DNA from 3 places in the Streptomyces sp. NPDC041940 genome. Region 2 is predicted to be linked to each of the others. Evidence: riboswitches for the same ligand, from Rfam matches in the RefSeq annotation. Region 2 holds a riboswitch; each other region holds the start of a gene.
The links. Region 2 has a riboswitch for cyclic di-AMP ahead of ACZ6I3_RS05925 (M23 family metallopeptidase). Riboswitches for the same ligand answer to the same signal wherever they lie in the genome.
Positions count from the first base shown of each region.

Region 1: another riboswitch for cyclic di-AMP. It lies ahead of ACZ6I3_RS18450 (M23 family metallopeptidase); the one in region 2 lies ahead of ACZ6I3_RS05925 (M23 family metallopeptidase).
Region 3: another riboswitch for cyclic di-AMP. It lies ahead of ACZ6I3_RS23710 (C40 family peptidase); the one in region 2 lies ahead of ACZ6I3_RS05925 (M23 family metallopeptidase).

Region 1 covers NZ_JBVJBP010000010.1:21,802-31,941, forward strand. The annotation lists gene ACZ6I3_RS18445 (aldo/keto reductase) at 1-645, opposite strand, end outside; gene ACZ6I3_RS18450 (M23 family metallopeptidase) at 793-1,830, opposite strand; cyclic di-AMP (ydaO/yuaA leader) riboswitch at 1,842-1,998, opposite strand; tRNA gene ACZ6I3_RS18455 (tRNA-Met) at 2,292-2,365, opposite strand; gene ACZ6I3_RS18460 (dihydrofolate reductase family protein) at 2,420-3,547, opposite strand; gene ACZ6I3_RS18465 (MarR family winged helix-turn-helix transcriptional regulator) at 3,645-4,160, shown strand; gene ACZ6I3_RS18470 (GTP cyclohydrolase II) at 4,328-4,969, shown strand; gene ACZ6I3_RS18475 (MarR family winged helix-turn-helix transcriptional regulator) at 5,086-5,592, shown strand; gene ACZ6I3_RS18480 (SpoIIE family protein phosphatase) at 5,610-6,707, opposite strand; gene ACZ6I3_RS18485 (anti-sigma regulatory factor) at 6,707-7,150, opposite strand; gene ACZ6I3_RS18490 (STAS domain-containing protein) at 7,150-7,569, opposite strand; gene ACZ6I3_RS18495 (STAS domain-containing protein) at 7,566-8,483, opposite strand; gene ACZ6I3_RS18500 (PP2C family protein-serine/threonine phosphatase) at 8,623-9,783, opposite strand; gene ACZ6I3_RS18505 (MarR family transcriptional regulator) at 9,988-10,140, shown strand, end outside.
Region 2 covers NZ_JBVJBP010000002.1:277,610-287,749, reverse strand. The annotation lists gene ACZ6I3_RS05945 (Glu/Leu/Phe/Val dehydrogenase dimerization domain-containing protein) at 1-856, shown strand, start outside; gene ACZ6I3_RS05940 (TetR/AcrR family transcriptional regulator) at 920-1,534, shown strand; gene ACZ6I3_RS05935 (SGNH/GDSL hydrolase family protein) at 1,630-2,415, opposite strand; gene ACZ6I3_RS05930 (DUF6250 domain-containing protein) at 2,561-3,277, opposite strand; gene ACZ6I3_RS05925 (M23 family metallopeptidase) at 3,456-4,379, opposite strand; cyclic di-AMP (ydaO/yuaA leader) riboswitch at 4,384-4,540, opposite strand; gene ACZ6I3_RS05920 (alpha-galactosidase) at 4,853-6,946, opposite strand; gene ACZ6I3_RS05915 (tyrosine-protein phosphatase) at 7,126-7,923, shown strand; gene ACZ6I3_RS05910 (DUF6126 family protein) at 7,943-8,062, opposite strand; gene ACZ6I3_RS05905 (helix-turn-helix domain-containing protein) at 8,059-8,664, opposite strand; gene ACZ6I3_RS05900 (aspartate aminotransferase family protein) at 8,732-10,140, opposite strand, start outside.
Region 3 covers NZ_JBVJBP010000014.1:89,661-99,800, forward strand. The annotation lists gene ACZ6I3_RS23695 (C40 family peptidase) at 1-353, opposite strand, end outside; gene ACZ6I3_RS23700 (hypothetical protein) at 778-1,131, shown strand; gene ACZ6I3_RS23705 (SLAC1 family transporter) at 1,109-2,137, opposite strand; gene ACZ6I3_RS23710 (C40 family peptidase) at 2,214-3,386, opposite strand; cyclic di-AMP (ydaO/yuaA leader) riboswitch at 3,395-3,553, opposite strand; gene pcrA (DNA helicase PcrA) at 3,858-6,359, shown strand; gene ACZ6I3_RS23720 (M23 family metallopeptidase) at 6,426-8,048, opposite strand; gene ACZ6I3_RS23725 (lipase family alpha/beta hydrolase) at 8,146-9,012, opposite strand; gene ACZ6I3_RS23730 (cobalamin B12-binding domain-containing protein) at 9,489-9,905, shown strand; gene ACZ6I3_RS23735 (DUF5691 domain-containing protein) at 10,043-10,140, opposite strand, start outside.

The sequences.
Region 1 (10,140 bases), on a different contig from region 2:
GGACGCGAGGGCGTAGTACGGGACGGCCGCCAGGCCGGAGCGCTCGGCGAGGTCCTGGAGCTCGCCCTCGTAGGTGTCGCGGGAGACCAGGTTGTAGTGGGGCTGGAGGGCGACATACCGGGCGAGGCCCTCGCGGTCGGAGAACTCCAGGGAGGCCCGCAGCCGCTCCGCCGAGATGTTGGAGGCGGCTATGTGCCGCACCTTCCCGGCCTTCACCAGCTCGTCGAGCGCCCCGATGATCTCCTCCACCGGCACGTCGGGCTGGTCGAAGTGGGTGTAGTAGAGGTCGATGTAGTCGGTGCGCAGGCGGCGCAGCGAGGCGTCGGCGGCGGCCTTGATGTTGGCGGCGGACAGGCCCTGGAACTCGGGGTGCTGGCTGACCTTCGTGGCGACGACGACATCGGCACGGTTGCCGCGCGCCTCGAGCCACTTGCCGAGGACGGTCTCGGACTCGCCGCCCTGGTTGCCGTCGACCCACGCGGAGTAGACGTCCGCGGTGTCGACGAAGTTGCCGCCGACGGCGGTGTACGCGTCGAGCACGGCGAACGACTGCGCCTCGTCGGCGGTCCAGCCGAAGACGTTGCCACCGAGGGCGAGCGGGAAGATTTCGAGGCCGGAGGAGCCGAGCTTGCGAAGAGAAGTCATGCTCCTCGTCAACAGCCGTGCTGGAACGGCTCATTCCGGAGCGGACGCAAAGGTCCTGTAAACACCCCCGCGCACACCGAAAACCGGCAGCCCTGACGTCGGGGGGTCGTCGTCAGGGCTGCCGGTGCTTCGACTGGCTTGTGCCGCTTACGGGTTCAGTCCCTTGCCCCGCAGCCACGCCGTCGGGTCGATCCCGCTGCTGGAGCCGCCGGAGTGCACCTCGAGGTGCAGGTGGGCGCCGGTGACGTTGCCGGTGGCACCGACACGGCCGATGACATCGCCCGTGCTGACCTTCTGGCCGACGCTGACGCCGATGGAGGACTGGTGCGCGTACCAGATCTCCGTGCCGTCATCGAGGGTGAGGACCGTCTTGTAGCCGTACGAGCCGTTCCAGCCCGCCTCGGTGATGGTGCCGCTGTGCACCGCCTTGATCGGCGTGCCCGTGGGGGCGGCGAAGTCGAGACCCGTGTGGTAGCCGGAGGACCAGTAGGCGCCGGCCTGGCCGAAGGTCGAGGTGAGCGTGTACGAGGAGGTCGGCAGCGTGAACTGCTTGGCCAGGGCGGCGAGCCGCTCGGCCTCGGCCTTCTTCTCGGCCGCCTCCTCCGCCTTCTTCTTGGCCTCGGCGGCCTTGGCCTTGGCTTCTTCCTTCGCCTTGGCCACGGCTTCCGCGGCCGCCTTCTCGGCGGCGTCGGCGGCGTCCTGCGCTGCCTTGGTGTCGATCTGGTCCTGCTGGTACTCGACCTGGGCCATGATCCGGGCGCGCAGCGCCTCGCCGGCGCCGGAGGAGTTCTCCTCGGTGTCCGCGTCCGCCGTGGCGGTGCCGAGACCGCTGAGCGGAGTCGAGGAACCCGCGGAGGTGTCGTCGTCCGAGATGAGGGAACCCACCGAGGGCAGGTCCGGCACGGAGATGGAGACCGGCGGCTTGCCGGTCTGGGCGCTGGCCATGCCGCCCGCGCCGACGGCGGCTATGACGCCGACGCCCAGGACGGTGGAGCTGCGGGCGAGACCTCCGCCGCGCTGCTTGGTGACGCGGTGCCGGCCACGGACGGGACGGATGGATTCCTCGGTGGGGTTCCACTCCTGGAACGGGCCCTCGTCGGTGCGCTGACCGCCGTAGCCGAAAGTCTCGGTGTCGCGCTGGTTCCGCGCGAACGGGGCCGCGGGGGCAGGCCGGTTGGACGCCACGTGGGCGTACTCCTTTCCTTCCTTCTCGCCTACCGGGTTAGCTGACGGGTTCGGAGCAGGAAGGTCTCCTACGCGCGTATACCGACCGTGCTTCCACGGCGGTTTACGCCCGATTCACCCCAAGTGGTGGTTCCCCGGTTCCCTTTCGGGATTCGGCGCGTGCGCACGGAGCCGCCTTCTGTGACGGCTGGGACGACCGCGCTGCGTTATCGAACGTTAATAGACCCGGGGAGTGGATTCCAGCGATTCCACTTGATCATTAACCTTTTTCGTGCGGACTTACCTGCCATGACCGGCTTAAATCGGGCGAGTTGACCGCTCCGTAAGTGACTACGGGGTATTGACGACGTGTCAGTTGCTATGCGGAGCGGCGCGCTTCACTCACTGGCAGTAACGGGGGTGCGCGAACCGGAAAACACCGAGGGCCGGAACCCTTTCGGATTCCGGCCCTCGGCCTTCAGTAGCGGGGACAGGATTTGAACCTGCGACCTCTGGGTTATGAGCCCAGCGAGCTACCGAGCTGCTCCACCCCGCGTCGTTGTGATTCCAGTGTACGCCATCCGCGGGACCACTCGTGACCACCCGCCCGCTACAGCAGATGGCGGTTGGGGGCCTTGGCCCGCCGCTCGTGTTCCGGGAGGACGACGACCTCCGCGCCACCGGCCGCCAGAACCCCGCTGCCGTCGGCGTCCCGGACGAAGGTGTCCGGCTCCCGCCAGGCGGTGACCACGCGGCGGACGCCCGCGTCGAGGACCAGCCGGGCACAGGGTGCGGGGCGGGAGGCACGGCGGGCGCAGGGCTCCAGGCTGCTGTACACCGTTGCGGTGGCGAGGCGCGGGTCGGACGGGTCGAGCTTCGCCAGGGCCGCCTCCTCGGCGTGCGCGAGAGGGTCGCCGCCCTCGCGGGAGTGGCCGCGGGCCAGTTCCGTGCCGTCGGCCGCGACCACCACCGCGCCCACGCTGAACGCCGTGTCCGACGGCGGGCAGAGGTCCGCCAGTTCGCAGGCGAGGGCCAGCCAGTGATGGTCGGCCGCGGTGGCGAGGGGGCCGGTGCCCGGGGCGGTGGGTTCATAGCGCATGAGGACCACGTCCTCGATCCGCCGTGTCTCCAGCAGCCGGAGCCGGCCGCCCTGGTAGCCGCCGGGCCCGAAGAGGCGGGGGGCCTTCGGATCGCCGACGAAGAGCGGGGCGAGGACCAGCTGGAGTTCGTCGGCGAGGCCCTGGGTGAGGAGCTGGGTGTGAATCAGGCCACCTCCCTCGACCATGAGCCGTCGCACACCCCGCACGTCATGCAGGTGGGTGAGGAGCCGCCGCCAGTCGAGGTCGGTGCCGAGGGGGACCACGTCGGTGGCGAGGCCGAGGGCCCGGGCCCGCTCGGCGCCCTGGTCGGTCGTGTAGAGGACCTTCTCGCCGCCGGTGTGCCAGAAGTGGGCCTCCGGGTCGAGTTCGCCGGTACCGCTGACGGTGACCTTGAGGGGGTATTCCGGTCGGCCTGCAGCCGTGCGGGCGGCGCGGCGCTCTTCCGAGTTGACCAGCAGGCGCGGGTTGTCGGCGCGGATGGTGCCGGCGCCGACCAGGATCGCGTCGACGGACGCCCGGACCTCGTCGACCCGGTCGAAGTCGGCCGGGCCGGACAGCAGCAGGCGTTCGGGCCCGGTGTCGTCCAGGTAGCCGTCGAGGGAGACGGCGGCGGACAGCAGGACGTACGGGTGAGGCATCGACGCTCCCCGGTCGGGTGGGACGGCGGACCGGGGAGACCTGAGGCCTGGCCCGCCGGGTCTTGGTTCAAGTTTGAAACAAACCTACACTGGCGGCATGACGACTCGCTGGCTCACCCCCGAGGAGCAACGCGCCTGGCGCGCGTACATCGCCTCCTCGCTGCTCCTGGAGGACGCGATCGACCGGCAGCTCCAGCAGGACGCCGGCATGCCGCACCTTTACTACTCCATCCTGTCCGTCCTGTCGGAGTCCCCCGAACAGCGCCTGCGCATGACCGATCTCGCCGAGCGGCTGAAGATCACGCGCAGCCGCCTGACGTACGCGGTGACGCGGCTGGAGAAGGACGGCATGCTGCGGCGCGAGGCCTGCCGGTACGACAAGCGGGGCAGCATCGCCGCACTGACCGAGGCGGGGTTCGCCGTACTGGAGCGTGCGGCGCCCGGGCATGTCGAGACCGTGCGGAGCTTCGTGTTCGACCGGCTCAGCGAGGAGCAGGTGGCGCAGCTGGAGGAGATCTCCGCGGCGATCGCGCAGGGGCTCCAGGAGGACGGGGCACGTTCGACGTCGGACGACGTGCCGTGGCGGCGGAGGTCCTCAACGGCCTGTTCGTGAGGCGGCTCCCAGTGACCCCGTAGCGCACTTGAGTGAGGCACGTCACAGGAGACCGAACCTCGTTGCTTCAAATTTAAAGCAAGGGTAGTGTTCCGAACCGTGGATCTGCTTCAAATCTGAAGCAGACGGCTGTGCAGCCGAACAGGAACGGAACCCGGAGGCCCCGCATGCCCGACACCCCCGCCGCCCTCGCCACCCCGCGCTCCCGCGTCCGGGTGCCGCTTCGCTTCCACGACGGCTACCAGGTCGACGCCGAACTCGTCACCTTCCACGGGCTGACCGACCAGCAGGAACACGTGGCCGTCGTCCTGGGCGAGCCGGGCCCGGTCCCGCTGGTGCGACTGCACTCCGAGTGCCTGACCGGGGACGTGTTCGGCTCGGCCCGCTGCGACTGCGGTCCGCAGCTGCGCGAGGCGGTCGAGCGCATAGCCGACCGCGGCGGCGTGCTCCTCTACCTCCGCCAGGAGGGCCGGGGCATCGGCCTCTACAACAAGCTCGACGCGTACGCCCTCCAGGACGAGGGCCTCGACACGTACGAGGCGAACGCGGCGCTCGGGCTGCCGGAGGACGCCCGCGACTACACGGCGGCGGCCCAGATGCTGAAGGCCCTGGGCATCGAGGAACTGGACCTGCTCTCCAACAACCCCGACAAGGCGGACCAGTTGCGCACCCTGGGCGTCGACGTCCGCGACCGGGTCCCCACGGGCGTCTTCACCACCGCGCACAACGTCCGCTACCTGCGCGCCAAGGTCCTCCAGACCCAGCACACGCTGCCGCTGGCCGCGCTGACGGAACTCAGCGCCGGCTGAACGAGGTCCGGCCGGGACGGCGCTGAACGGGGCTGCTTGTCCCTCGGCTCATCGGGTACAGCCTTTGAGAGAGGGTGATCTCCGCAGGACCCGGAGCTTATGGAAAGTGACGTTTCGTGACCGATCTCGGTGCCCCCGGCGACCCCCGGGCGAGGGGACCGGGCGACGGCCCGGAGGCCGTCGCGTCACAGGTCGCCGATGCCGTGGACAGTCTGACGGCCCTGTGGTCGGTGGCCGCCCAGGAGGCGTCCCTGCGCCTGTCCCCGCATCAGCTGCGCGCGCTGCGCACCGTGGAGGCGGCAGCCGGCCTGAATGTCACGGCCCTGGCGGACGAGCTGGACATCGGCCTCCCCACGGCCAGCCGGCTCTGCGACCGGCTCGCGGCGGCCGGCCTGCTGGAACGGGCCCCGCACCCGGGCACCCGCCGCGAGGTACAGCTGTGGCTCACCCCGCACGGCAGGCACGTCCTGAAGGATGTCGCAGGCCGCCGGACCGAGGCCCTGGCCACGGCGCTGGCGGCGATGGAACCGGCGGAACGGGCGGCGCTGAGCCGGGGGTTGCTGGGTTTTCTGGCGGCACGGGACGCGGTCGTACCGCACCCTGACGGAACTGACGGCCAGTGAGGGCGGCGGAAGGCGACTCAGACCCCTGAGCCGGACCGGCCACCGGCACCGGCACCCAGCACCGCCACACACGTATCGTCCCGCACCGGCAGCGCCGCGCTCCCGGCGTCCCGCAGCACCGCCACGGCCACCACCGCCGGGTCGCAGTCGAGGAGGACGCGGTCGTCGGGCGGCGTCCAGCGACCGGGCAGACCGTCACTGTGCAGGACGAGCAGGCTGTCCTCCTGCCACGGAACGCGCTGCACGGGCACGGACGCCGGGGCCTGCGCGCCCACGATGCCGGGGTGGGACAGCAGCGGCTTCCAGGTGCCGTCGGTGCGCAGCCGGCCACCGACGTTGCCGACCCCGGCGAAGCTCAACTGCCCGGACGAGAGATCGAGTTGGGCCACGGCGACGGCCGCGCCCCGGGTGGGCCGCAGGGTCCTGCCCAGGTGCCGCAGGATCTCGGCGGGCGGCAGATGGGCCACCCCGCGCAGTTCGGCCACGGCGGCGCCGGACGCCTCGGCGGCCTTGGGCCCGTGGCCGAGCCCGTCGGCGAGCAGCAGGGTCACGCGGTCACCGTCGTACACCCGGCTCCACGCGTCGCCGGAGTGCTCGGCCCGGCCGAGGGGGACGTTGACGCCGCCCACGCGCGGGCCCGGCAGGTGCCGCGACCCCTGCCCCCCCTTGACGGCCCGCTCATGGCCGATGCGGGCCACGGCCACGGTGCCCCGGCCGGGAGCGCTGTGCAGGTCGAAGTCGTTCGCTATGCGCCGGCACGTGCCGAGTCCGGCGCCCAGGGAGGACGCGGTGGAGTAGCCGTCGCGCATCGCCGCCGCGATGTCCGGGATGCCGGGACCGTGATCGAGCGAGACGAGCTGCACGGACGTCTCCGGGGCGCCGTCGCCGCCGCGCTCGCCTCGCTCGCCGCGCTCGCCTCGCTCGACGAGGTTGATGACGACGCGCCCGCCGTCGGCGTGCCGCAGCAGGTTGGTCGCCAGCTCCGTCGCCACCAGCGCGGCGGTCGCGGTACGGGGCGCGGGAAGCCCGGCCCGGGCACTGGCCTCCTCGGCCGCCACCCGGACGTCCCGCACCCGGGTCGAGTCGTCCACCGGCACGTCCCACACCCTGCTCATCAGGGCCCCGGCCGGGACGGCGGTACGGCGGTGGCCCAGGCGGTGACGGTGACGGTGGTCCCCTCGCCGGGCCGGCTGTCCACCTCGAACTCGTGGACCAGCCGCTTGGACCCGCTCATGCCGAGACCGAGGCCGCCGCCGCTGGTGTAGCCGTCGGTCATCGCCTGGTCGAGGTCTCGGATGCCGGGCCCGGTGTCGACGAAGGCCAGCCGCAGTCCGCTCGACGCCGCGACGCCCAGCGGGGTGATCTCCACATGACCGCCCCCGCCGTGGACGAGGGTGTTGCGGGCCAGTTCGCTGGCCGCCGTGACGAGCTTGGTCTGCTGCACCAGCCCGAAACCGAGCTCGGCGGCCGCCTGCCGGACCTGCTGCCGTACCCAGGCCAGATCGGCGTCCGAGCCGATCGGCAGGCTCGTCGGCGCGGCATGGCGGGAGGCCTGCATCAGGGACTCCCCTCACTGTGAGGCTCACCGGCGGCGAGCAGCTCCATCGCGCGTTCGACGTCCAGGGCCGTACGCAGCCCCGGCAGGGTGAGCCCCAGTTCGACCAGGGTGATCGCCACCGCCGGGCGCATCCCGGCCAGCACCGTACGGGCGGCCAGCAGTCCGGCTCCGGCGGCGATCTCGGCGAGGACCCGCCCCAGGAAGGAGTCGACCATGTCGACGCCCGAGATGTCGATGACCACCCCGGTCACCCGCGAGTGCGCGATCCGGCCCGTGATGTCCTGCTGGAGCTGCTCGGCCATCCCGTCGTGCAGCTCTCCCTGGAGGGTGACCAGCAGGGTGTCGCCCAGCTGGAGGACCGGCACCGTGAAGGCGTGTCCCCCCGCCGGTCCGGGCACCGCCGGCCCGAACCCGCTCACCGTACGCCCGTGTCTGCCGCCGGGCCGGCCGACCGGAGCGGCGCGATCTCGACGCCCTGGCGGCTGAGCGCGTAGGCCAGCGCGTCCTCCAGGCTCGAGCGCGTGAGCACCGTGCCGAGGTCGATGCCCAGGTGGACGATGGTCTGCGCGATCGCGGGCCGGATTCCGGAGACGATGCACTCGGCGCCCATCAGCCGGGCCGCCGCCACCGTCTTCATCAGATGCTGGGCGACCAGCGAGTCGACCGTGGGCACGCCGGTGATGTCCAGGATGGCGAACCGGGCGCGCTCGGCGACGATCGCGTCCAGCAGGCTCTCCATGACGACCTGGCTGCGCGCGCTGTCCAGCGTGCCGATCAGCGGCACGGCGACGGTGCTCTCCCAGAGTTTGATCACCGGGGTGGACGCTTCGAGCAGCTGCTCGCGCTGCCGTGCGATCAGTTCCTCGCCCGCGCTGACCAGAGTCTCCATCACGACCAGGCGCAGCGTGCCCATGAGCACCGTCAGGGCCAGCACGGCTTCCTGGGCCTCTGGGGCGTACGGGTCCGGGAACTCGGCGCGCAGCAGTTCGGTCACCGGTTCGCGCAGGGCGGCCACCTCGGTGGCGACTCCGTCCGGGTCGAGCCCCGTACGGGCGCGGGAGGCCGCCATCCGGCCCAACTGGTCGCGCACCGGCTCGAATCCGGGCGCCCGGATGTCCTCCGTCCGCCCGGCGGCCGCCACCGCCGCCAGCGCGGCGGCCACGGACCTGCCCGCCTCCACGGCCTCGTCCCGTGAGACGGTGAAGACCGTGCGGAACAGCGCGGCGTCCGCCCAGCGTTGGGCGACCTGCTCCCGGCGCCGTTCGAGGAAGGCGCTCACCTGGTAATGGACCGGCTCCTGTTCCGCGTTCCGTTCCGACTCCGACACTTGCATCGCTCCCTTGCACGGGCCGGACCGAGGCCGCGCTACGGCGCCTCAGCCTTTACTTGCCGTATGACAAACATTAGTGCCGGCGGTGGGCATCATCAAACAACTGCCCGCCGTCGCCCCCGACCTGCGCCTTCCCCGTCCCTCATCGCCCACGCCAGTCCAGACACACCACCAGGGCGTCGTCGTCGGCAACGGGCCTGCCGCGATGGCCGTTCAGTTCGCGCAGGACGGCCCGGGGCACATCGGCGGCGGGGAGCAGCCGGGTCGACTGGATCGCCCGGGCCAGGGCGATGTCGCCGTACGCCTCTCCGCCCGGGGAGGCGACGTCGTACACCCCGTCGCTGACGAAGACGAGCCGGTCGCCGGGCTCGGCCCGGAACTCCTGGGCCACGTAGTCGGTCTCCTCGAACATGCCGAGCGGCAACTGGGCGTCGAAGTCCACCTTCTCCACCGCACCCCGGCGCAGCCGCAGCAGCCGCGGGGACCCTGCGTCCACCGCCCGGACCCGCCCGGTGGCCAGGTCGAAGTCGAGCATGAGCACGGACAGGTAGCAGCGGCCCCGGTAGTGCGCGTACACCGCCTGGTCGGCCAGGGCGGCCTGGTCGGCGAGGGGGAGACCGGCCCGGCGCGCGTTGCGCAGGGCGTTGATCGCCAGGTTCGTCAGCAGGGAGGCCTCGATGCCCTCGCCCATGCCGTTGGTGACGTAGAGGCTGAGCCGGTCGGCCGTGGCGGACCAGTCGAAGTTGTCGCCGAAGATCGCGTACGCCGGTTCCAGCTGCGCGCCCAGCTCGTACTCGGGGCGGGAGCAGGAGCGGCCCGGCAGCAGCTGCCACTGCATCTCGGCGGCCAGGGTGAGGCGGTCCCGGCGGCGTGCCTGGAGGTACAGGTCGGTGTCCCGCTCGGCCACGACGACCTCGTGCCCCAGCACCTGGGCGATCTCCGCCAGTTCGCCGAGGCAGCCGTCGGCGTGCTCGCCGCCCGGCAGGACGACGGTCAGCACACCGAGCCGGTCGCCGCGCACGGTGACGGGCAGATGCGCGCGTACGACGTCACTCGACGGGGCTTCCACATACGGTTCCTGCGCCCCGAAGGCCCGCCCCGCCGGGCTGTTGTGCACGGACACCGGCTGGAGGGTGTGCGGCAGCACCGACACCGGCTGAAGCACCGTCAGTCCGTAGTCGGCCAGGAAAAGCTCGACGGAGTCCGCCGCGTACTGATCGGTCAGTACGCGACGGACCGCGTCCAGCAGCTGATGGGGTGCCGCCGTGCGCAGGGCGCGCTCGGCGGCCACGAATCTGTTCACGATCGTCGTCACGAGGGTCGACACACCAATCCTTGGTCTGAATGCGGTCTGCATGCGGTCCGAACGCGGTGGGCGGCGGTGACCCCGACCGGGGTCACCCCTGGCTCCCCGCGCGCCTAGTACGCTGACGGCCACCCCGGTGCCTGCGAGAGTGTGACTGTGACTTCCCTCCGACCCCGCCCTGAGCCACCAGAGGTCGCACGTGTGACCTCCACGGCCGCGGAGTTGCTGGAAGTCCTCTGGGGCCGGGCCTCGACGGCACCCGCCTCCGCCTCCCAGTTGCGCGTGCTGCTCATCCTCGAACACCACGAGGGCATCAACCTGCGCACGCTCGCCGACTCCCTGGCCTCCACACCG
Region 2 (10,140 bases):
CGAGGACCTCGGGCTCACCCAGGACCTGGTGGACCGGGCCGCCGCCGAGGCGGGGCTGGTCTCCTCCATACAGGCCGTGTATCCGCTGCTGGACGACGAGGCCGAGGCGCGGCGGCGGCTCGGGGACGCGTTCGCGGTCGAGGTGGACGGCCTCGGTCTCGACGAGCTGGTCGGCGGCTGCGGTGTGGCCGAGGCGGCCCTCACGGCCCTGGACCGGGCCGGCGTGCCGTACACGGGGACGCGGGTGGCCCTCCAGGGGCTGGGCACCATGGGCGGGGCGACCGCCCGCTTCCTCACGCGCGCGGGGCTCACGGTCGTGGCCGTCGCCGACCTCAAGGGCACGATCGCCAACGCGGCGGGCCTGGACGTCGAAGCGCTGCTCGCCGCGCGGGACGCCCACGGCACCGTGGACCGCTCCGCGCTGCGGCCCGGCGACCGCGACCTGCCCGGCGACGCGTGGCTGTCGGCCGACACGGACGTCCTGGTACCCGCGGCCGTCTCGTACGCGATCGACTCCGGGAACCAGGAGCGGATCACCGCCCGCTGGGTCGTCGAGGCGGCCAACATGCCCGTACGACCGGAGGCGGAGCTGCTGCTGGCCGCGCGCGGGGTGACCGTGCTGCCGGACGTGGTGGTGAACTCCGGGACGAACGCCTGGTGGTGGTGGACGCTCTTCGGGGACATCGGCGCCGACGCGGAGGAGGCGTTCGCCCACACCCGTGGCTCGATGCGGGCCCTGGTGGAGCGGATGCTGGCCCGTGCGCAGGCCGACGGGACGACACCGCGAGCCGCCGCCCACGCGATCGCGGCGGACCGGCTGCCGGTGATCGCGGAGCGCTTCGGCTGGTACCGCTGAGGGACCTCGAACCGGCCGAATCCACACGTCAGGAGGGTACACACGCGTGTGTAGGGTGACGGCGTGACGAGAGTCCGGTTGAGCGTGGCGGAACGGCGCGGTGATCTGCTGCGGGCCGCCGTCGAGCAGATCGAGGCGCGAGGCGTGACGGCGGTCAGGATCGCCGACATCGCCTCGGTGCTCGGTGTGAGCAACGCGCTGGTCCTCTATCACTTCTCGACGAAGGAACAGCTGGTGGCCGCCGCGTTCCGGCACGCGGCGGAGGGCGACCTCGCGCATCTGAGCAAGCTGCTGGGCCGTCGTACGTCGGCGCTGCGCCGGCTGCGGTCGGCCGTACGGTGGTACGCCCCGACGGGCCAGGCCAAGGGCTGGCGGCTGTGGATCGAGGGCTGGGCGGCGGCACTGCGCGAGCCCGCGCTGCGGGAGGTCGCCCAGGATCTCGACCGGCAGTGGAAGGCGGCCATCGCCGAGGTCATCGCGGAGGGCGTGGCGGCCGGCGAGTTCCACTGTCCCGACCCGCACGGCACGGCCCTGCGCCTCACCGCCCTGCTCGACGGGCTCGCCGTCCAGCTGACGTCCTACGAGGGCGCGGTGCCGCGGGCGCGGGCGCAGGAGTGGGTGGAGGACGCGCTGTCCCGCGAACTGGGCCTACGGTCGGCCACGTCGACCTCGCCGTAGGGTATGCGGCGTTGGTGCCGGGGCCCGGGGCGTTGCGCGGCTGCGCGAACCCGCACCCCCCGGCACGGCCCCGACCCACGACGAGACCGCAGGCGCTACGCCACCGCCCCGATCCGCATCCTGATGTCCTCCGGCGACAGCGCCCCCTTGGCCGTCACATGGTCCCCCGACGACTCCCCGCGCAACCGGCGCCCGATCCACGGCACCAGGAACTCCCGCGCCCAGTGGACATCGTCCCGCCGGACGTCGAGGGTGCCGCGGGGCGGCAGCGGGGGCCACTCCTGCTCGGGGTCGGCCGGCACCTCCAGGCCGAGCACCTGCCCCGCGCGGAGCGCCACGCGGGTGTGCCCGTCGGGCGACAGGTGCAGCCGGTCGGCGTCCCAGGCCCGGCGGTCCTGGACACTGCGCAGGGACCACAGGTCGAGCACCGGGCAGCCGTACCGGTCGGCGATGGCCCTGACATGCCCGTTGTACGTGGCGATCTTGCCGCGCAGATGTTTGAGCACGGGCACGCCACGGGTGTCGAACCCGGTCGTCACCATCACCGTGCCGGCCACCGCGGCCAGCTGGGCGATGGCCCGCTCGAACCGCTCGGCCACCTCGTCCGGGTCGGTGCCGGGCCGGATGATGTCGTTGCCCCCGGCGCAGAAGGAGACGAGGTCCGGGGCCATGTCGACGGCCCTCGGAAGCTGGTTCGCCACGATCTGGTCGAGGAGTTTTCCGCGTACGGCGAGGTTGGTGTACCGGAAGTCGCCTTCGGGCCTGCGGTCGGCGAGCAGCACGGCGAACCGGTCGGCCCAGCCGACGAACGCCCCTTCGGGGCCGGGATCGCCGACGCCCTCGGTGAAGCTGTCCCCCACCGCCACGTACGACCCGATCACTGCTCTGCTGTAACTCTTCGAATCGTCTGCCACAGCAGCTCATACTTCACCCTCGAATGTGACCTACGCGACCGTAGGAAAGGGTTGACGGGCGGTGAGATAAGCCACTCCTAAAGGGTTCGCCAACTCCGGAATAGGCCGTCCGTCAGGAATGTTGCGGGGTCAGTCGCCAGACCCGGAAGCCCGCGATCCGGAAGTGACTCCACACGGTTCGGAAGGCGAAGTGCCCGCTCGTGTACGGCTGTGGGTCGGTGTGGTCGAAGACGAGCCGCCCGTTGTTCCACCAGCGCACCGTCGACCCGTCGGAGACGATCCGGACCCGGTTCGGTTCGCCCGGGACCAGCAGCGGCCGGGTGTAGTCGTGGATCAGGGGACGCACACCGGCCTGGCCGACGTAACGCCGCAGCCGGGTCGTGGTGTTGTAGTTGGCGCCGTACCCGGCGTAGTACGTCGTCAGGTGGTCGTACTCCTCCAGCGCCCCGCCACGCGGTGTCGCGAAGAGGTCGTCCGGGGAGCGGACGTCGGTGGCGTTCCAGAAGTTGTTGAGGTCCGAGACCCGGTCGTTGGCCCCGCCCTCGGAGACGGGCGTGGCGGTGTACTCGAGGACGTACGGTCCTTCGAGGCGCCGCCGGAACCAGACGGTCGCTCCGCTCGGCACGTCGATGTCCAGGACGCCGCGTGAGGCCGTGACGGTGCCGCCGTTCTGGAGCTCGGTCGCCCACTGGGCGAGGCCGTGGCAGAAGTCGTCGTGGGCGATGAGGCGACGGTGGCGGGGTGCGGCGTTCGCGGTCGCCGTCGGGGCGAGGGCGGCCAGGGCGGCTCCGGCGGCCAGGGCTCCGAACGTTCTCCGGGTGGTCGGCACGGGACACAGCTCCTTCGGAAAGCGCTTGCGCTAACGACGGGATCACTGTGTCCCAACTGCCGCATCCTGTCGATCCCTTGAGGCGAAGGGCGTTCGACGCCCGCACACACCGAAGGCCGGACCCGGGGATCGGGGTCCGGCCTTCGGCCGCGTGTCAGGCAGGTGGTCGTGCGATCGGTCAGCCCACGGAGACGCCGTGCGAGCGCAGGTAGGCGACCGGGTCCACGTCCGAGCCGTAGTCCGGCGTGGTGCGGATCTCGAAGTGCAGGTGCGGTCCGGTCACGTTGCCGGTCGCACCGGACAGGCCGACCTGCTGCCCGGCCGTCACGGTCTGGCCGGCCGAGACGGAGAGCTGGGACAGGTGGGCGTACTGCGCGTACTTGCCGTCCTCGAGCTGGATGACGACCTGGTTGCCGTACGCGCCGCCCCAGCCGGCGGAGACGACCGTGCCCGCGCCGACGGCCTTGAGGGAGGTGCCGGTCGGGACGACGAAGTCGACACCGGTGTGGTAGCCGCTGGACCACATACTGCCGGACATGTGGTACGGGGTGCCGACGCCGGCTCCGTCCACCGGGAGGCTGAAGCCGGTGGCCTCGGCGGCCGGCTTGGCGGCGGCGGGCTTCGCGGCGGTGTCGGCCTTCGCGGACGACTCGGTGGCGGCCGACTTCTCAGCCGACGCCTTCGGCTTCTCGGCCGCCTTGGGCGCGGACGACTGCGTCTTGGGCGCGCTCGCCGCCTTCTCGCCGACCGAGAGCTTCAGACCCGGGTGGATCATCGACGGGTCGGAGCCGACGGCGTCACGGTTGTCGCTGTAGAGCTTCTTCCAGCCGCCGCTGACGTGCTGGTCGTCGGCGATCTTCGCGAGATAGTCGCCGGCCTTCACTGTGTACGTGTGGGCGCCCGTGGCCTTTTCGGCTGCCTTCTTCTCGGGTGCCGGAGCGGACTGCACGGCCTTTTCCGGAGCCGACTGCGGGGTGGCGGCGTGGGCGCCGGCGGCACCCATGAGCGGAAGGGCGAGGGCGGCCCCGCCGGTTCCGGCGACGGCGATGGAGCGGGTGAAACGCTGGGACTTCGGGCGGCGGTGCTTACCCTTCGCGGGCATGGCGAATTCCTCTCCGGCGCCTGCGAGGTGAGCTGTCGGGTGCGGGCTGGAGATGCCCGGCCGCGCCGAAGTGCGGCTGAACCCCAAGCCGTTCCGGGAACCGGAACAGGCGTCGTACCTGTGGGTCCCCCGCTCCTGCCATACACGGGTGAGTGTGTGGGGCTCCGGGCGGCGGCAGGATTAGGCGTCCGTCCGGATTGGTGTGGAACGTAAGCGACCGAGACGCAATGGGACAAGCTTGCGGTTCCCTGTGAGGGCGGTTCTCTTGACGCGTCGGCACATTTCCCGTCACCGAGCGTGGATTTCCGATCTCTGTTTTTCCGCAATGCCCCTGAATAGCGCAAGAATTACGTGAACATGACGACAACGCATCGTCACGAATATGACGATGGTCACGCACCCCGACCTCATCTCCTTTACGATCGGGGCACGTTATGCCGAAACACCTTAAGTTCCTTATTCGGACAGAAGGGCTACTTGCGCTTAAGGCGGACGACCGCGGCATCCAGGTCCCCGCGCAGGCCGACCCGCAGCCCGTGATGCGCCAGTACGGCCCCTCGGTGAACTTCGCCCGTTTCGAGGCATTCGTACGTCGCTGCCGGGTCGAGGCCCCGCAGCCGGAGCGCCGGAACGGGCTCGCCGTAGCGCTGCGCCTGGAGCCAGGCCAGGACGACGGCCTCGTCGCCGAGGACGTACTGCACCGCGCTCAGGCCGCCCTCCGGGGGCCGCAGCCGGTACAGGTCGCCGCGCTGCACCACGGGCCGGATCTCCTTGTAGAGCCCCACCCACTCGCGCGCCTCGGCGAGCTCCTCCGCCGTCCACCGCGTGAGGTCGCCGCCCACCCCGAGCACCCCGGCCATGGCGCTGACGAACCGGAACCGCAGGGAGCTGGCCCGCTGGTTGAGCATGGCGTTCGGGCTGTCGGTGACCCACGCGGCCATGACCCGGGCCGGATGGATCTGACTGAAGCCGTGCTGGATGGCGAGCCGGTCGAGCGGGTCGGTGTTGTCGGAGGTCCACACCTGGTCCGTGCGGCCCAGCACCCCGAGGTCGATCCGGCCGCCGCCGCCCGAGCAGGACTCGAAGGCCACCCCGGGGTGGGCCGCCCGCAGCCGGTCCAGCAGGGCGTACAGGGCGCGCACGTGGTCGACCCAGAGCCGCTGCGGGTAGGGGTCGTCCGGCCAGCCGGCGTCACTGAAGCAGCGGTTGAAGTCCCACTTGACGTAGTCGATCGGCGCGCTGGAGAGCAGCCCGTCGAGCTGCTCCCACAGATACTCCTGGACGTCCTCGCGGGCGAGGTTCAGCACGAGCTGATTGCGGAATTCCGTCCGCTTTCGTCCGGGTTGGTACTGCACCCAGTCGGGGTGTGCGCGGTACAGGTCGCTGTCCGCGTTGACCATCTCCGGCTCGACCCAGATCCCGAACCGCATGCCGAGGCCGTGCACATGGTCGGCGAGCGGCTTCAGGCCGCCGGGGAAGCGGTCGGGGTTGGGCGTCCAGTCACCGAGTCCGGCGCGGTCGCTGGTCCGGGCCCCGAACCAGCCGTCGTCGACCACGAACAGCTCCACGCCCATGCCGGCGGCCCGCTCGGCGAGCGCCCGCTGCTGCTCCTCGGAGATGTCGAACTCGGTGGCCTCCCAGGAGTTGAACAGCACCGGGCGGTCCCGGTCCGCGTCCGGGACGACGTGGGTCCGCTGGTAGGCGTGCCAGGCGCGGCTCGCCCCGCCGAAGCCGCCGTCGCTCCAGAGCCCGGCGAAGACGGGGGTCGTGTACGACTCGCCCGTGTCCAGCGTCAGCAGGCCCGAGTCGTCGTACCCGGCCCCGCCGGTGATCTGCACGCGCGCGTCCGGGAGTTGGGCCACCGACATCCGCCAGGACCCGGACCAGCCCAGGGCGCAGCCGTAGACCTCCCCGCGCTCCTCGGTCGCGTCGGTGTCGAGGGCGACCCAGGGCAGATGCTGGTGGGAGGTGTGGCCGCGGCGGCTGCCGATGATCTTCTCGCCGTAGGTGAGGGCCGAGCGCGTCAGCCGGGACTCGGCGCCCCAGCGGCCGTGCAGCTGGGACAGCCGCCAGGTGTCGCGGTCGGGCAGGGTCCAGGTGGCGGAGTCGGCGCGCAGCACCTCGACGGACGGTCCGTGGTTCTCCAGGGTCACCCAGCGCTCGACGACATCGGCCGCGGAGCGCATCCGGTAGTGCAGCGTGACGGCCAGGTCGCCGTCGCGGAAGCGGAGCCGCAGCTCACCGCCCTCGCCGCGCTCGGCGTCCCCCGCGTCATGGCCCTCGTAGCTCCACTCGGTGCCGCGCCGCTCGGCGGTGCGCACGGACAGGGCGGGCCGGGCGAAGCGGGGGCCGCCCTCGACCGGGTACTCCTCGCGTCCGTCGAGCGGGGACTCGAAGGCCCAGTAGTCCGGCAACGGCCGGACGGCCAGGGCCTCGGCGTCGGCGAGGCCGATCCGGGCGCCCCAGTGCAGGTGCAGCAGTTCGTCCCGGTCGGTGACATGGACGGCGTAACTGCTGGCCGGCCCCGAGAGCACCCACGTACGACCGTCTTCGGAGATCTCCAGCATCAGGCCCTCACAGATTCGAACAAGCCCGACCAGGTGCGACCAGGCACGAACATCATCAAGGGCTTCGGGGGCTTCCGGCAACGCCTGTGGACAACTCATTGCCCCTGGCAGGCATGTCGTATCGTCGAGTGGTGCCCGTCGACGAGCCGCGCCGACGGCGCCGTGTGGGAGGAGCCCCCGTGACGCAGCAGGTCCCCTCGACCGAACCCGAGCTCGCCGCAGTGCGCAATTTCCGTGATGTGGGCGGACTGCCGACCGTGGACGGACGGCGGGTGCGGCAGGGAGTGCTGTTCCGCAGCGGCCACCTCGCGCACGCGACGGGTGAGGACGCCGCCTTCCTGACCGGCCTGGGCCTGCACACGATCTTCGACTTCCGCAACGAGGCCGACCAGAAGCTCGAAGGGCCGGACGTCGAGCTGCCGGGCGTGCGCAATGTGAACCTGCCGCTGAGCGACCCCGCCGACGGCGCCGAGTTCTGGAAGCTGGTCCGCGACGGCGACCTGGAGCAGCTGCGGGCCATCCTCTCGGACGGCAAGGGAGCGGGCCGGATGATCGCCTCCTACCGCACGATCATCAAGCACCGCACCGCCGAGCACTCGAAGGTGCTGCACGCGCTCGCCGAGGACAGCGTCCCCGCGCTGATGCACTGCGCGGCGGGCAAGGACCGCGCGGGCCTGTCGGTCGCGGTGACGCTGCTCGCGGTGGGCGTCGAGCGTGAGGCGATCGTCGAGGACTACCTGAAGTCGAACGCCAAGCACCGCCGCTACAAGGTGCGGCGCAGCGGCTCCGCCGACTCGGCCTACTCCCCCGAGGTCATGGAGCTGCTCAGCCCTCTCTTCGACGCGCGCGCCGAGTATCTGACGGCCGCCTTCGACACTCTCGAGGAGACCTGGGGCGACGTCGACACCTACCTGGAGAAGGGGCTCGACCTCACTCCGGAGACCCGCGAGCGCCTGCGCGACCGGCTCCTCGACTGAGGAACGGGGCCGAACGGGGCTAGCGGGCCCCCGCCTCGAAGAGGAAGTAGACGAACGCGGCGAAGACATGCCCCAACACGAGGTAGACGAACAGCCGCACCCACAGGGCGCGCGGGAACTTGTCCTCGATGTCGCTCATGGCGTCTCTCCAGGGGTGGGGCCCAGGCACAGGGTGGCCGTCGGGCTCTGCATCAGGGTGTGGACGAACAGCAGCTCGACGCCGTCCTGGTCCTCGGCGGCGATCCGGTGCGGGGTGAGCGAGTCGAAGTGGGCGCTGTCGCCGGGCGCCAGCCGGTGGGTGGCGTCACCGAGGCGCAGCCGCAGCCGGCCTCGCAGCACATGGAGCCACTCCTCGCCCGGGTGGACGCGCACGATGTCGCCCTGGGAGCCGTACGGCACATGGACGCGCAGGGCCTGCATCCCGCGCCCGGAGGCGCCGGCCTGCCAGTACGTCCAGCCGCCCGCCGTGGTCGGTTCCATGTCGGCCGCGCGGACCACGGCGTCCCGGTCGGCGACCGTCTCACCGAGCAGTTCGGAGACGGTCGTACCGTAGACGCGGGCCAGCGCGAGCAGCATCGGCAGCGAGGGCTGGCGCTGTCCGGTCTCCAGACGGGAGAGGTGGGCGGGCGACAGCCCGGCGGCACGGGCCGCGGCCTCCAGCGTCAGGGAGGCCTGGCGGCGCAGCGCGCGCAGCTGTGGGGCTACGGCGGGCAGCTCACCAGGCTGTTCGGAGGAGCTCATGCCTCCATTCAGCCGGAGGCTTGCCCCAGCGGCAACTTTCTTGCCTCAGAGGCAAAACCGCCAGCGCCTACCGGTTGGCCACCGCCTGCTTGACCAGGGTCTTCCCGAAGTCCCACACCAGACCGCCGTTGTGCGCGTCGTCCATCACGGCGGTGAAGGCGTCGACGAACCGGTCCACCTCCCGCTCGCCGATGATCAGCGGCGGGATCAGCTTGATCACCTCCATGTGGTCGCCGGAGACCTGGGTGAGGATCCGGTGCCGCTGGAGCAGCGGCACGACGACCATCTGCGCGAACAGCCCCTTGCGCGCGGCCTGGAGCATGGCCCAGCGGCTGCGCAGCTTCAGCGACTTCGGCCGGCCGAACTCGATGCCGGTCATCAGCCCCCGGCCGCGGACGTCGGCGAGCATCTCGTACCGGTCCGTCAGCGCCGCCAGCCGGGATCTGAGCTGTTCCCCGGTGGCGCGGACGTTGGCCACCACCTGCTCGTTCTCCATCACCGACAGCACCGCCAGGCCCGCCGCCATGGCCTGCGCGTTGGAGCCGAAGCTCGCCGAGTGGACCAGGACCCGGTCCATGGACGAGTAGACCTTCTTGAAGATCCAGTCCTTGCCGAGCGTGGCGCCGACCGGCACATAGCCGCCGGAGAGCGCCTTGGCCACGCACACGAGGTCGGGTTCCACTCCGTCCTCGTGCTGGTAGCCGTAGAAGTCGCCGGTCCGGCCGAGGCCGGTCTGCACCTCGTCGGCGATGAGCAGCGCCTTGTGCCGGTGCAGCAGTTCCTGCGCGGCGAGCAGGTAGCCGGGCGGGGCGGCCAGCACGCCCTTGCCCTGGATCGGTTCGACGATCAGGGCGGCGACGTCGCCCTTCTTCAGCTCCTTCTCCAGCGCGTCGAGGTCGCCGAGCGGTACGGCCGTGTCGGGCAGCAGCGGGGCGAAGCCGTCGCGGAAGCCGGACTCGCCGTTCACGGAGAGGGAGCCGGTGGTCAGGCCGTGGAAGGCGTGCGCGCAGTACAGGATCCTGGGTCTGCCGGTGACGAACCGGGCGAACTTCAGCGCTCCCTCGACGGCCTCGGTGCCGCTGTTGCCGAAGAACACCCGGTCCAGGTGCGGGCTGTGTGCGAGCAGCTTCTCGGCCAGCAGGCCGGGCAGCGGCTGGCAGTCGAACCGGGTGAGGTCGGCGAGCCCGGCGTCCAGGACGTCGTGCAGGGCCTTGCGGACGACGGGGTGGTGGCGGCCGACGCCCATCACCCCGAACCCGGCGAGCATGTCGAGGTAGTCGTTGCCGTCCGCGTCGTAGAAGTAGGCGCCCTCGGCGCGCTCGTAGACCTTGTCGAAGCCGATGGTGCGCAGCATGCGCGGGAGCTGGTGGTTGAGGTACCTGGTGTGCAGTTCGTAGCGCTCGGCCGCGCGCTCGGCCAGCAGCTTGCCGAGGTCGAACTCCCCGGCCTGCGACGACTCCGACGCGGACTCGGCGG
Region 3 (10,140 bases), on a different contig from region 2:
GCGGGGTCGATGCCGCCGTCCCGGTACTGCGCGGCGGCGACCGAGCCCAGGGCGTCGCGGGCTGAGTTGAGCCGTTCCTCCTTGCGGGCGGCCTGGTCCTGGAGGTTCCTGAGCCGTTCTCCGGCGGCGTCGGCCTTCTCCTTCGCGCCGTTGTACCTCTCGGTGGCGACCTCCGCCTCCTGGTACAGCTTGTCCACCTCGGCCTTGACCTGGCCGGGGGTGAGCTGCGGTTCGGCGTGTCCGGTTCCGTCGAAGCCCGTCGCGGTCGCCGCGCCGGCGAGCGCGATCGTGGCGGCCGTCCGGGCCGTGTTGCCGCTCGCGGTGCGCTGTCGGGGCTTGCGGTGCGCTGCCACCTTGGGAGCCACGTCCTTTCCTGCGACCGCCCAGGTGCGTGCGACGGCCGCCGTGGGGAGCGGACGGGCGGCCTGCGCGTCCGGCGGCGGCCCGCACAGGGGAAGCGGGCCGCCGCCGGACCTTCTGGCGGTGGTGCCCGACTGCCGCCCCTGGCCCGGGCGGCGGTGGGGAGCCGGTCACCTGGAGCAGGACGCTAAACCTCGCCATGGCGGGCCCGCGGCCGGTGCGCGGAACTGTCCCGAGAGGACCGACGGTGACCGTATGCGACCGTGATCCCGCCGTGGCGCCGTCGTCTTAACTCAGCGTGATGACCGAAGCGTCGATTTCATGGGCGAGTGTCGGTGATCGGGTGCTATGGGGCGCATATATGCAGCGGTGGGCCGGTGTCGGGCGGATCGGACCCCCTGATTAGGCTCCGGCCTCATGGACGTTCTCATCCACCTCTTCGTCGGCCTCCACATCATCGGCATCGCCTCGCTCCTGGGCGGCTTTCTCACCCAGATGAAGGCGATGGGCGAGGGCACCGCCCGCTACACCCCGGCGATGCTGCACGGCGCGCTGACGATGCTGGTCACCGGTGTGATCCTGGTCGGTCTCAACCAGGCCGACGACCAGTCCGTGAACGACATCAAGATCGGCGTGAAGCTGGCCCTGCTGATCGTGATCCTCGGCCTGGTCTACGTGAAACGGGACGACGAGAAGGTGGACAAGGGCCTGTTCGGCCTGGTCGGGCTGCTGACCACGGCGAACGTCTTCATCGCCGTGCTCTGGACCTGACACGGCGGCCGCGCCGGGTACCGGACCCGCCACCGGACCGGGCCGAGGCGGCCGTCCAGAGGGCGGCCACGAGCCACGCGGCCACCGCGATCCACAACAGCGCCTCCCCGAAGCCGTCGAGCCAGGAGACGTCCAGGGCGACGGCGACGGCCAGTGCCGCCGTCGCCGTCTTGGCCCAGGTGAACACGGTCGCCCAGCGGCGGACGTCATGGCGGGGCCGGGGCCACAGGAACTCGGCGGCGAGCAGCACGGCGCAGCAGACCAGCGCGAGCACGAGCAGCGCGACGGTCACCGTGTGCAGGACGTCCCGGTCGTCTTCGTTCCACAGGTACAGACGCGCGCTGTCGGCGCTGAGCAACCGCGCCCCGGCGAGCGCCGAGAGAGCGAGCGCCCCGCCCGCGAGCCAGTGATCGCCGGCCCCCTCGGCCACCTGCCGCACATCGAAACGGACCAGGGCGAGGACGTACAGCACCAGACCCAGCCAGAACAGCACCAGAGCCGCGTGCGCGAGCCACGCCTCCGACTCCGCCGCGGCCAGCGTGGCGCCGAGCACGGCGAGCCCCTGGGTGGCCATGCAGCGCGCGAACACCGTCCCGGGTCCGCGCCGCTCCCCGCCCTGCGGGACGAGGACGAGCGGCACCGGCCAGAGCAGTACGGCGAGCACCAGCAGAGTCACGGCCGGCGCCTGCGAGCCGGCCGCCGAGAAGGCGGTGCCCAGGACGGCCGTCGCCGCCACGGTGGTGAGGGCAGTCGTCGTCACGCTCTCGAGAACGCCCGGCCTGCGCGTGTACGCCCGCCACCTGGTCCCGGCCCGCAGCAGCCGCCGGGTGAAGTCCGCGGCGAACAGCAGCCAGGCCGCGCAGGCCAGGCCGAGGGCGATGCGGGAGAGGACCTCGTGCCCCGCCAGATCCAGACCGACCGACAGGGTGCCGGTCGCCAGTACGGCGGCACTGGCCGCCGGAGCACGCTGCGCCCACCAGGCGACGGAGGGGGAGGGGCCGGGCATGGGGCCGATGCTAGGAGGCCCCGCGCGCGTTACGGGCAGGGCACGCGCGCGGGGTCCCAAAAACCTGCGAGACCCGTCAGGCCGGCCGCACCACGCTGTGGATCGACGACTCGCCGTCGTAGTAGATCGACTCCTCGCGCACGTACGTGCCGGGCTTCGGAGCGTGGATCATCATGCCGTTGCCGATGTAGATACCGACGTGGGTGACATCGTCGTAGAAGAAGACCAGGTCACCGGGCCGGGCGTCGGCCAGGGGGACCGTGGTGCCGGCGTTGACCTGGTCGTACGTCGTGCGCGGCAGGGTCACCCCGGCGGCCTTCCAGGCGGCCTGGGTGATGCCGGAGCAGTCGTAGGAGCCGGGGCCCGTGGCGCCCCAGACGTACGGCTTGCCGATCTGGGCGCGGGCGAAGGCGAGCGCCTTGTCGGCCTTGGTGGCGTACGAGGAGTCGGGCGCGGTGGACGACGAGGACGAACCGGCCGAGGACGAGCCGCTGCCCTGCTGCTGGGCGGCTTCCCGCTCCTGTTCCCGCTCCTTCTGCTGCTCGGCCTGCTGCCGGGCCAGCTCGGCGGCCTTGCGGGCGGCCTCCTGCTGCTTCTCCTTCTCGATCGCCGCGAGCCGCGCCTTCTCCTCGGCGGTCAGCTTCGACAGCAGCTCGCGCGCGTCGGCTAGCTTCCTCTGTACGGTCGCCTTGGCCGTCTTCAGGTCGCCCTGTGACTCGGTGAGCGTCTCGAGGCTCTCGGTGGCCTCCTGACGCTTCTCCATCGTCTCTGACTGCTGGGTGACGTAGTCGTCGACCGCCACCTTCTGACGGCCGGTCATCCGGTCCATCAGCTGGGTCTGGTCGAAGTAGTCCTGCGGGGTGTCCGCGAGCAGGAACGTGGCGGTGTCCGGGGCGGAGGCGCCGGTGCGGTACTGGGCGGCGGCGAAGGTGCCCAGCTCCTCCCGTGCCTCGTTGAGCTTCTCGGTGCGCTGGGCGACGTCGTCGAGGAGGGTGTCTACGCGCTTGCGCTGCTTGGCGGTCTTCTCCTTGGCCCCGTTGTACTTCTCGGTCGCGGACCCCGCCTGGCGGTAGAGGTCGTCTACCTTCTTCTCGACTTCCTCCAGGCTGGGCTTGTCGTCGGCCTCGGGGGCGGCGTTGGCCGACTGGGACAGCAGGGCCACGGAGGTGAGGGCCGCCGTTGCGAGGGCGGGGGTCCGTATTCCTGCCACGCGCGAACCCGTAGGACGCGACTTGCGGTGCGACGCCAAGGGAGGCGACTCCTTCCATGCTCCGCCTACCGGGTTAGCTGTCGGGTTCGGGCGGGTGCTTCGGAAGGGTTGCCCTACGGCCTGCTCCGGAAAGGGAGTCGGGCCGATTCACCCCGGGGGTCTCGGTGGGTCCCCGGCTCTGGCTGCCGCTGCGGCACGCCGGACTCGGCGGAGGCCACGCGGCCCGGCGACGTTCGCCGGTGGGGGTCGTGTGACCTCCTCGCACGGTAGCCAACTCGTGTGGCCCTTGTGAAGGTTGATGGGTGATATGCCCGATACATTTCCGTGACCTTGCTCATGAACATCGCCGAGAGTGATCAATCGAGGGGGATTGGTCACCGTTCGGGAGTAATTGTGAAGGCTGTAGCGGCCTGTGTTCGAGCGCTCCTGGAGGGTGACAGGGGGGTCGTTTCGGCGATGTTCTCAGGGCGGCGGCGGGCTGTCAGTGCGGCGCCCTAGACTCGGAGAGCGATGAGCAGCCTCTTTGACGACAGCTTCCTGGCGGACCTCCAGGCCCAGCGGGGCCCCGCGGACGAGCCCCCGCCGCCGCCCGAGGACGATCACGGACCGGAGCACGTTCCGGACGATCTGTTCGGCGGGAAGTTCGACGTGCCGCCGGACCGCGACGCCTACTACCGGGACGGCGCCGCCCGCCCGCCGGTGGACGCCGCCGCGCTCCTGGAGGGGCTGAACGACAACCAGCGCGCCGCCGTGACGCACTCCGGCTCCCCGCTGCTCATCGTGGCCGGCGCCGGCTCCGGCAAGACCCGCGTGCTCACGCACCGCATCGCCCACCTGCTCGCCGAGCGGCACGTCCACCCGGGCCAGATCCTCGCCATCACCTTCACCAACAAGGCCGCAGGCGAGATGAAGGAGCGCGTGGAGCAGCTCGTCGGCCCGCGCGCGAACGCCATGTGGGTGATGACGTTCCACAGCGCCTGCGTGCGCATCCTGCGCCGGGAGAGCAAGCGGCTCGGCTTCACGTCGAGCTTCTCGATCTACGACGCCGCCGACTCCAAGCGCTTGATGGCCCTGGTCTGCCGCGACCTGGACCTCGACCCCAAGCGCTTCCCGCCGAAGTCCTTCAGCGCCAAGATCAGCAACCTGAAGAACGAGCTGATCGACGAGGAGGACTTCGCCGCCCAGGCCGCCGACGGCTTCGAGAAGACCCTCGCCCAGGCCTACGCGATGTACCAGTCGCGGCTGCGCGAGGCGAACGCCCTCGACTTCGACGACCTGATCATGACGACGGTCAATCTGCTGCGCGCCTTCCCGGACGTCGCCGAGCACTACCACCGCCGCTTCCGCCACGTCCTCGTGGACGAGTACCAGGACACCAACCACGCCCAGTACGCCCTCGTCCGGGAGCTCGTGGGCACCTCCGAGCACCCCGTCGACGTACCGCCCAGCGCGGACGACCTGCCGCCCGCCGAGCTGTGCGTGGTGGGTGACGCCGACCAGTCGATCTACGCCTTCCGCGGCGCGACGATCCGCAACATCCTCCAGTTCGAGGAGGACTACCCGGACGCGACGACGATCCTGCTGGAGCAGAACTACCGCTCCACGCAGACGATCCTGAGCGCGGCCAACGCGGTCATCGAGCGCAACGAGTCCCGCCGCCCCAAGAACCTGTGGACCAACGCGGGCACGGGCGCGCAGATCACCGGCTACGTCGCCGACACCGAGCACGACGAGGCGCAGTTCGTCGCCGACGAGATAGACCGTCTCACCGACGCGGGCGAGGCGAAGGCGGGCGACGTCGCCGTCTTCTACCGCACCAACGCCCAGTCCCGTGTCTTCGAAGAGATCTTCATCCGCGTCGGCCTGCCCTACAAGGTCGTCGGCGGCGTCCGCTTCTACGAGCGCAAGGAGGTCCGGGACGTCCTGGCCTACCTGCGCGTGCTGGCCAACCCGGAGGACTCGGTGCCGCTGCGCCGGATCCTCAACGTGCCCAAGCGGGGCATCGGCGACCGCGCCGAGGCGATGATCGACGCCCTCTCCCAGCGGGAGAAGATCAGCTTCCCGCAGGCACTGAAGCGCGTCGACGAGGCGTACGGCATGGCCGCGCGCTCCACCAACGCCGTCAAGCGGTTCAACACGCTGATGGAGGACCTCCGTACGGTCGTCGAGTCCGGCGCCGGCCCCGCCACCGTGCTGGAGGCGATCCTGGAGCGCACCGGGTACCTCGCCGAGCTGCAGGCCTCCACCGACCCGCAGGACGAGACCCGGATCGAGAACCTCCAGGAACTCGCCGCCGTCGCCATGGAGTTCGAGCAGGAGCGCGGCGAGGACGCGGCGACACCAGGGGCTGCCGCCCCGGGGGGCACCCTGGCCGACTTCCTCGAGCGGGTCGCGCTGGTCGCCGACTCCGACCAGATCCCCGACGAGGAGGACGGCGACGGCGTCATCACGCTGATGACCCTGCACACCGCCAAGGGCCTGGAGTTCCCGGTCGTCTTCCTGACCGGCATGGAGGACGGCGTCTTCCCGCACATGCGCGCCCTCGGCCAGACCAAGGAGCTGGAGGAGGAGCGGCGCCTGGCGTACGTGGGCATCACGCGCGCGCGGGAACGGCTGTATCTGACGCGCTCCACCCTGCGCAGCGCCTGGGGGCAGCCGTCGTACAACCCGCCCTCCCGGTTCCTGGAGGAGATCCCGCCGACCCACCTGGAGTGGAAGCGGACCGGTGCGACCGCGCCCGCGTCCTCCGAGCCGGTCTCCGCCGTGGCGGCCTCGCTGTCGTCGTCCCGTTCGCGTTCGTCGGTGTCGGGCGCCTCCGGTTTCGCCACACGCCGCTCCGCCGAGAAGCCGGTCGTGTCACTGGCGGTCGGGGACCGGGTCACGCACGACCAGTTCGGGCTCGGGACCGTCGTGGCGGTCAAGGGCACGGGCGGGAACGCCGAGGCGACGATCGACTTCGGGGACAAGCCGAAGCGGCTGCTGCTGCGGTACGCGCCGGTGGAGAAGCTGTAGCCCGGTGAGGCGGTAGTCCTGTGAGGTGAGCCTCCGCCGGCCGGACCGGCGGGGGCTGCCGGGACGTTACGTCGGGTCGACGCCGTGGCTGCGCAGCCACGGGAGCGGGTCGATCGGCGAGCCGCCGGCCGGACGCACCTCGAAGTGCAGATGAGGGCCGGTCGAGTTGCCGGAGTTGCCCGAACGCGCGATTGCGTCGCCGGCCTTCACGGACGTACCGGAGGGGACCGTGTAGGTGGAGAGGTGGCAGTACCACGTCTCCGTGCCGTCCTTCGCGGTCAGGATCAGCATGTTGCCGTACGCGCTGTTCCACTGCGTGCGGACGGTGCCGTCGGTCGCGGCCATCACGGTCGTGCCGTACGAGACGGGGAAGTCGATGCCGGTGTGCAGGGACATCCAGTTGATGCCGGACGAGCCGTACTGGGCGCTGAGTCCGTGGCGGGCGACCGGCATGGCGAACTTCGGACGCAGCCGCTCCTTGCGGGCCGCCTCCTCCGCCGCCCGCTTCTTCTCGGCCACCTGCTGAGCCTTGAGGTCGATACGTTCCTGCGTACGACTGGCCCGGTCGGCGAAGTCGTCCGCGCCGGCGGAGAGACTCTGCAGCTGTGTGTCCAGCTTGTTGTTGGCGGCGGCCGGCTTCACCGGCTGCGCGTCCGCCGCGGTGGTCTGCGCCTCCGCGGCACTGTCCTCGGTGAGGCTGCCGACGGACGCGGCGGCGATCCCCGCGACGCCCATCACACACGCCGAGGGCACCGCGATGGTCATCAGCGCCGAGCGCTTGGGGGGTGTACGGCGGCGGGACCGGGACCCGGCGCGCGAGGCCGCCCGTGCGGCGGTGCGCGGGCCGACCTCTTCCTGGCCGTCCAGGAGCGGGGCGACGGTGGGCAGTTCGCCGGTGGCGGCCGGCTCACCGCCGTCCGCGGCGGGGTCGTCGTAGGAGGCCCCGGTGGCCTCGTCGTAGCCGAGCTGCTCGAACGTCGCCGTCTCTTGCTGGTGGAAGGCGTCCGCGTGCTGCTCGTACCCGTCGGGGGGCGGCGCGGCGGAGCCGTCGGAGTTCCACTGCGTGGCGTCGTAGGTGCCGGTGTCGAAGGCCTGCGTGCCCCATTCCCACTGCTGGGTCTGGTCGGCGGGATTGCCGGACTGGTCGGGCTGGAGCCAGGCGCCGGTGTCCCACTGGCCGCTGGCGTCCGGGGACGCGGCCTGCGGCGGGATGACCGACAGCGGCTGCTGCTGGGCCGGCCAGGAGGTCGTGTCGTAGACGCCGGTGTCGTAGGCGGCGTGGTGCTGGGCCGCGTACGCGTCGTAGTGCGGGTTCTCGTGCGTGCCCGTGGGCCAGTGACCGGTGTCGTACGTGCCCGTGTCGGGGCCGCTGCCCGGGAGGTTGCCGAAGAGGGGGTCGCTGGCGAAGCTCGCGGTGGTGTGCCCGGTGGCGTCGAATCCGGTGGCGGCGTAGTCGCCGTACGTGGTGAAGTCGCCGTACGGGGCTTCCTGGGTGCCGTACGACGCGTAGTGCGCCGAGGCGGCCTCGGAAGCCGGAGCCGGGGGCATGGTCCCCGACGGGTGACGGTCGTTCACCAACTTCTCTTTCGCCTCGACAACAGGGGCTGCCAGAGCAGTGCGGCGACTGTACCCGGCGGTACGCGGGCACGACAATCTTCGGCAGGTTTCGCGCGCGCATGAAACGGGCATTCGGCCGTGTTTTGGCGGACGGCGGGCGCGGGTTTGGCTTTGTGTTCGAAGTTTGTTCGACATTTCGATGCGAGGCGCGCATCGGTCGGGTCCGGTTTCAGGCCACCGTGAGGCCGCCGGTGTGATCGACGGACGGTTCACCCGGGTGGGCCGTGTCGAGGACCTGCCGTATTCCGTTGGCGACTGCGGGGTGCACGGGCAGCGCGAGATGGCCGATACCGGTCACCCGCACGTTCTGCACCGTCAGATCGGGATGGTCGATACAGGCCGTCTCCAGCGGGTCCATCACGGTGTCCAGGTCGCTCCAGTAGCTGACGAAGTGCGTACGGCAGTCAGGGGCGGGCCGAGTGAGCTCCTCGAGCACCGGTGAGCCGGGGCGCATCTGGCGCACGATGGGGTGCGCGTCCGCCAAGGGCGCGACCCGGGTGCCGGAGTGCGGCGTGCCGAGGGTGACGAGGGTCCGGACGCGGGCGTCACCGCCGAGCCGCTGCACGTAGTAACGCGCTATCAGGCCGCCGAGGCTGTGCCCGACGACATCGACCTGCCGGGCCCCGGTGCGCTCGCAGATCTCCTCGATGCGCTCGCCCAGCAGCTCGGCCGCGGCGCGTATGTCGCAGGTCAGCGGCGAGTAGTTGAGGGATTCGATCTGCTGCCTGCCGTGCTGGGCGAGGCTGCGGCGCAGCAGGACGAAGACCGAGCGGTTGTCGATGAAGCCGTGCAGCAGGACGACCGGGGGCTTGGCCTCCGTGGGCAGTTGGGCGGCACCGTCCGCCGGGGGCAGTGCCGGGGCGGGGGCCCGTCGCTCCTGGGTGATGCCGGAGGGGTAGAGGAGGAGGTGCCCGGCCAGGATCGCGATCTCGAGGGCGGTGGCCTTCAGAAGTGCCACGGAGAGTCCCGTCAGCCGGCTCGGCAGCAGGCGCTGGCAGAACGGAAGAAAGGGCAGAGCAGCCCTGGTGACCTTCATGGCCGACCTCCTGTCGGCACGCGGAAGGACGGCTCCGCCCCCCGTGTGCCCTCATGGAAAGCTGCTGCGAAGACGGCCGGCGATGACCATGTGAGCGGCCTGAGCCGCGTGTGCCGTGGGGCCTGAGTGAGGCGTGTGGCGTGTGTGGCGCCAGTGGTCCCCTGGGTGCGGTACGTGCCGTCCGTGCGGTTCTTGCCCTGCGTGTCTTCGCCGAAGTGCCGTACCGCCGCTGTGCGTGGTGGGTGGGGCGGCGGTACGGCGACTTCGTCGCGGCTCCCCTTGCGCTTGTCCCACCGTGTGATTTCCCCCTCGGTCCGCAGCGCGAAACTGCCGGTTGCGGGATCCTGGAGATAACGTTCGTTCACTTGCCCGGACGATGCGGGGCGGGGTGTCCGTGCGGTGCGGCGTGTACGGCGTGCCCGATGTGTGCGGTACTTGTCGGTACGGATGGATGTATTCGCTTCATGGAGGCAGTGATGGGTGTGGCAGCCGGTCCGATCCGCGTAGTGGTGGCCAAGCCGGGGCTCGACGGCCACGATCGCGGGGCCAAGGTGATCGCGCGGGCCCTGCGTGACGCCGGTATGGAGGTCATCTACACGGGGCTCCACCAGACTCCCGAGCAGATCGTCGACACGGCGATCCAGGAGGACGCCGACGCGATCGGGCTGTCCATCCTCTCCGGTGCGCACAACACGCTCTTCGCGGCGGTGATCGAACTGCTCAAGGAGCGGGACGCGGCGGACATCCTGGTCTTCGGCGGCGGGATCATCCCCGAGGCGGACATCCCGCTGCTGAAGGAGAAGGGCGTCGCGGAGATCTTCACGCCCGGCGCGACGACGACGTCGATCGTGGAGTGGGTCCGGACGAACGTGCGTCAGCCGGCCGGGGCGTAGGCCTCCGGCGGTTCGGCGGGGACGACTTCGGCCGGCCGGAGCCGGAGCCGGATCCGGTGCCGGTGCCGGTGTCGTGGCTGGTGGGCCTGGTGTCGGCCGGGGCCGGTTCCTTGCGCAGTCGTCGGGTGCGTTCCTACCTACGACGCGCCCAGTTCCTCCGTCATCGCCGCGCGCAGCCGCAGGGTCGTGACCAGGCGCTGGAAGGCCTCCGCCCAGTAGCCGCCGGCTCCGGGTG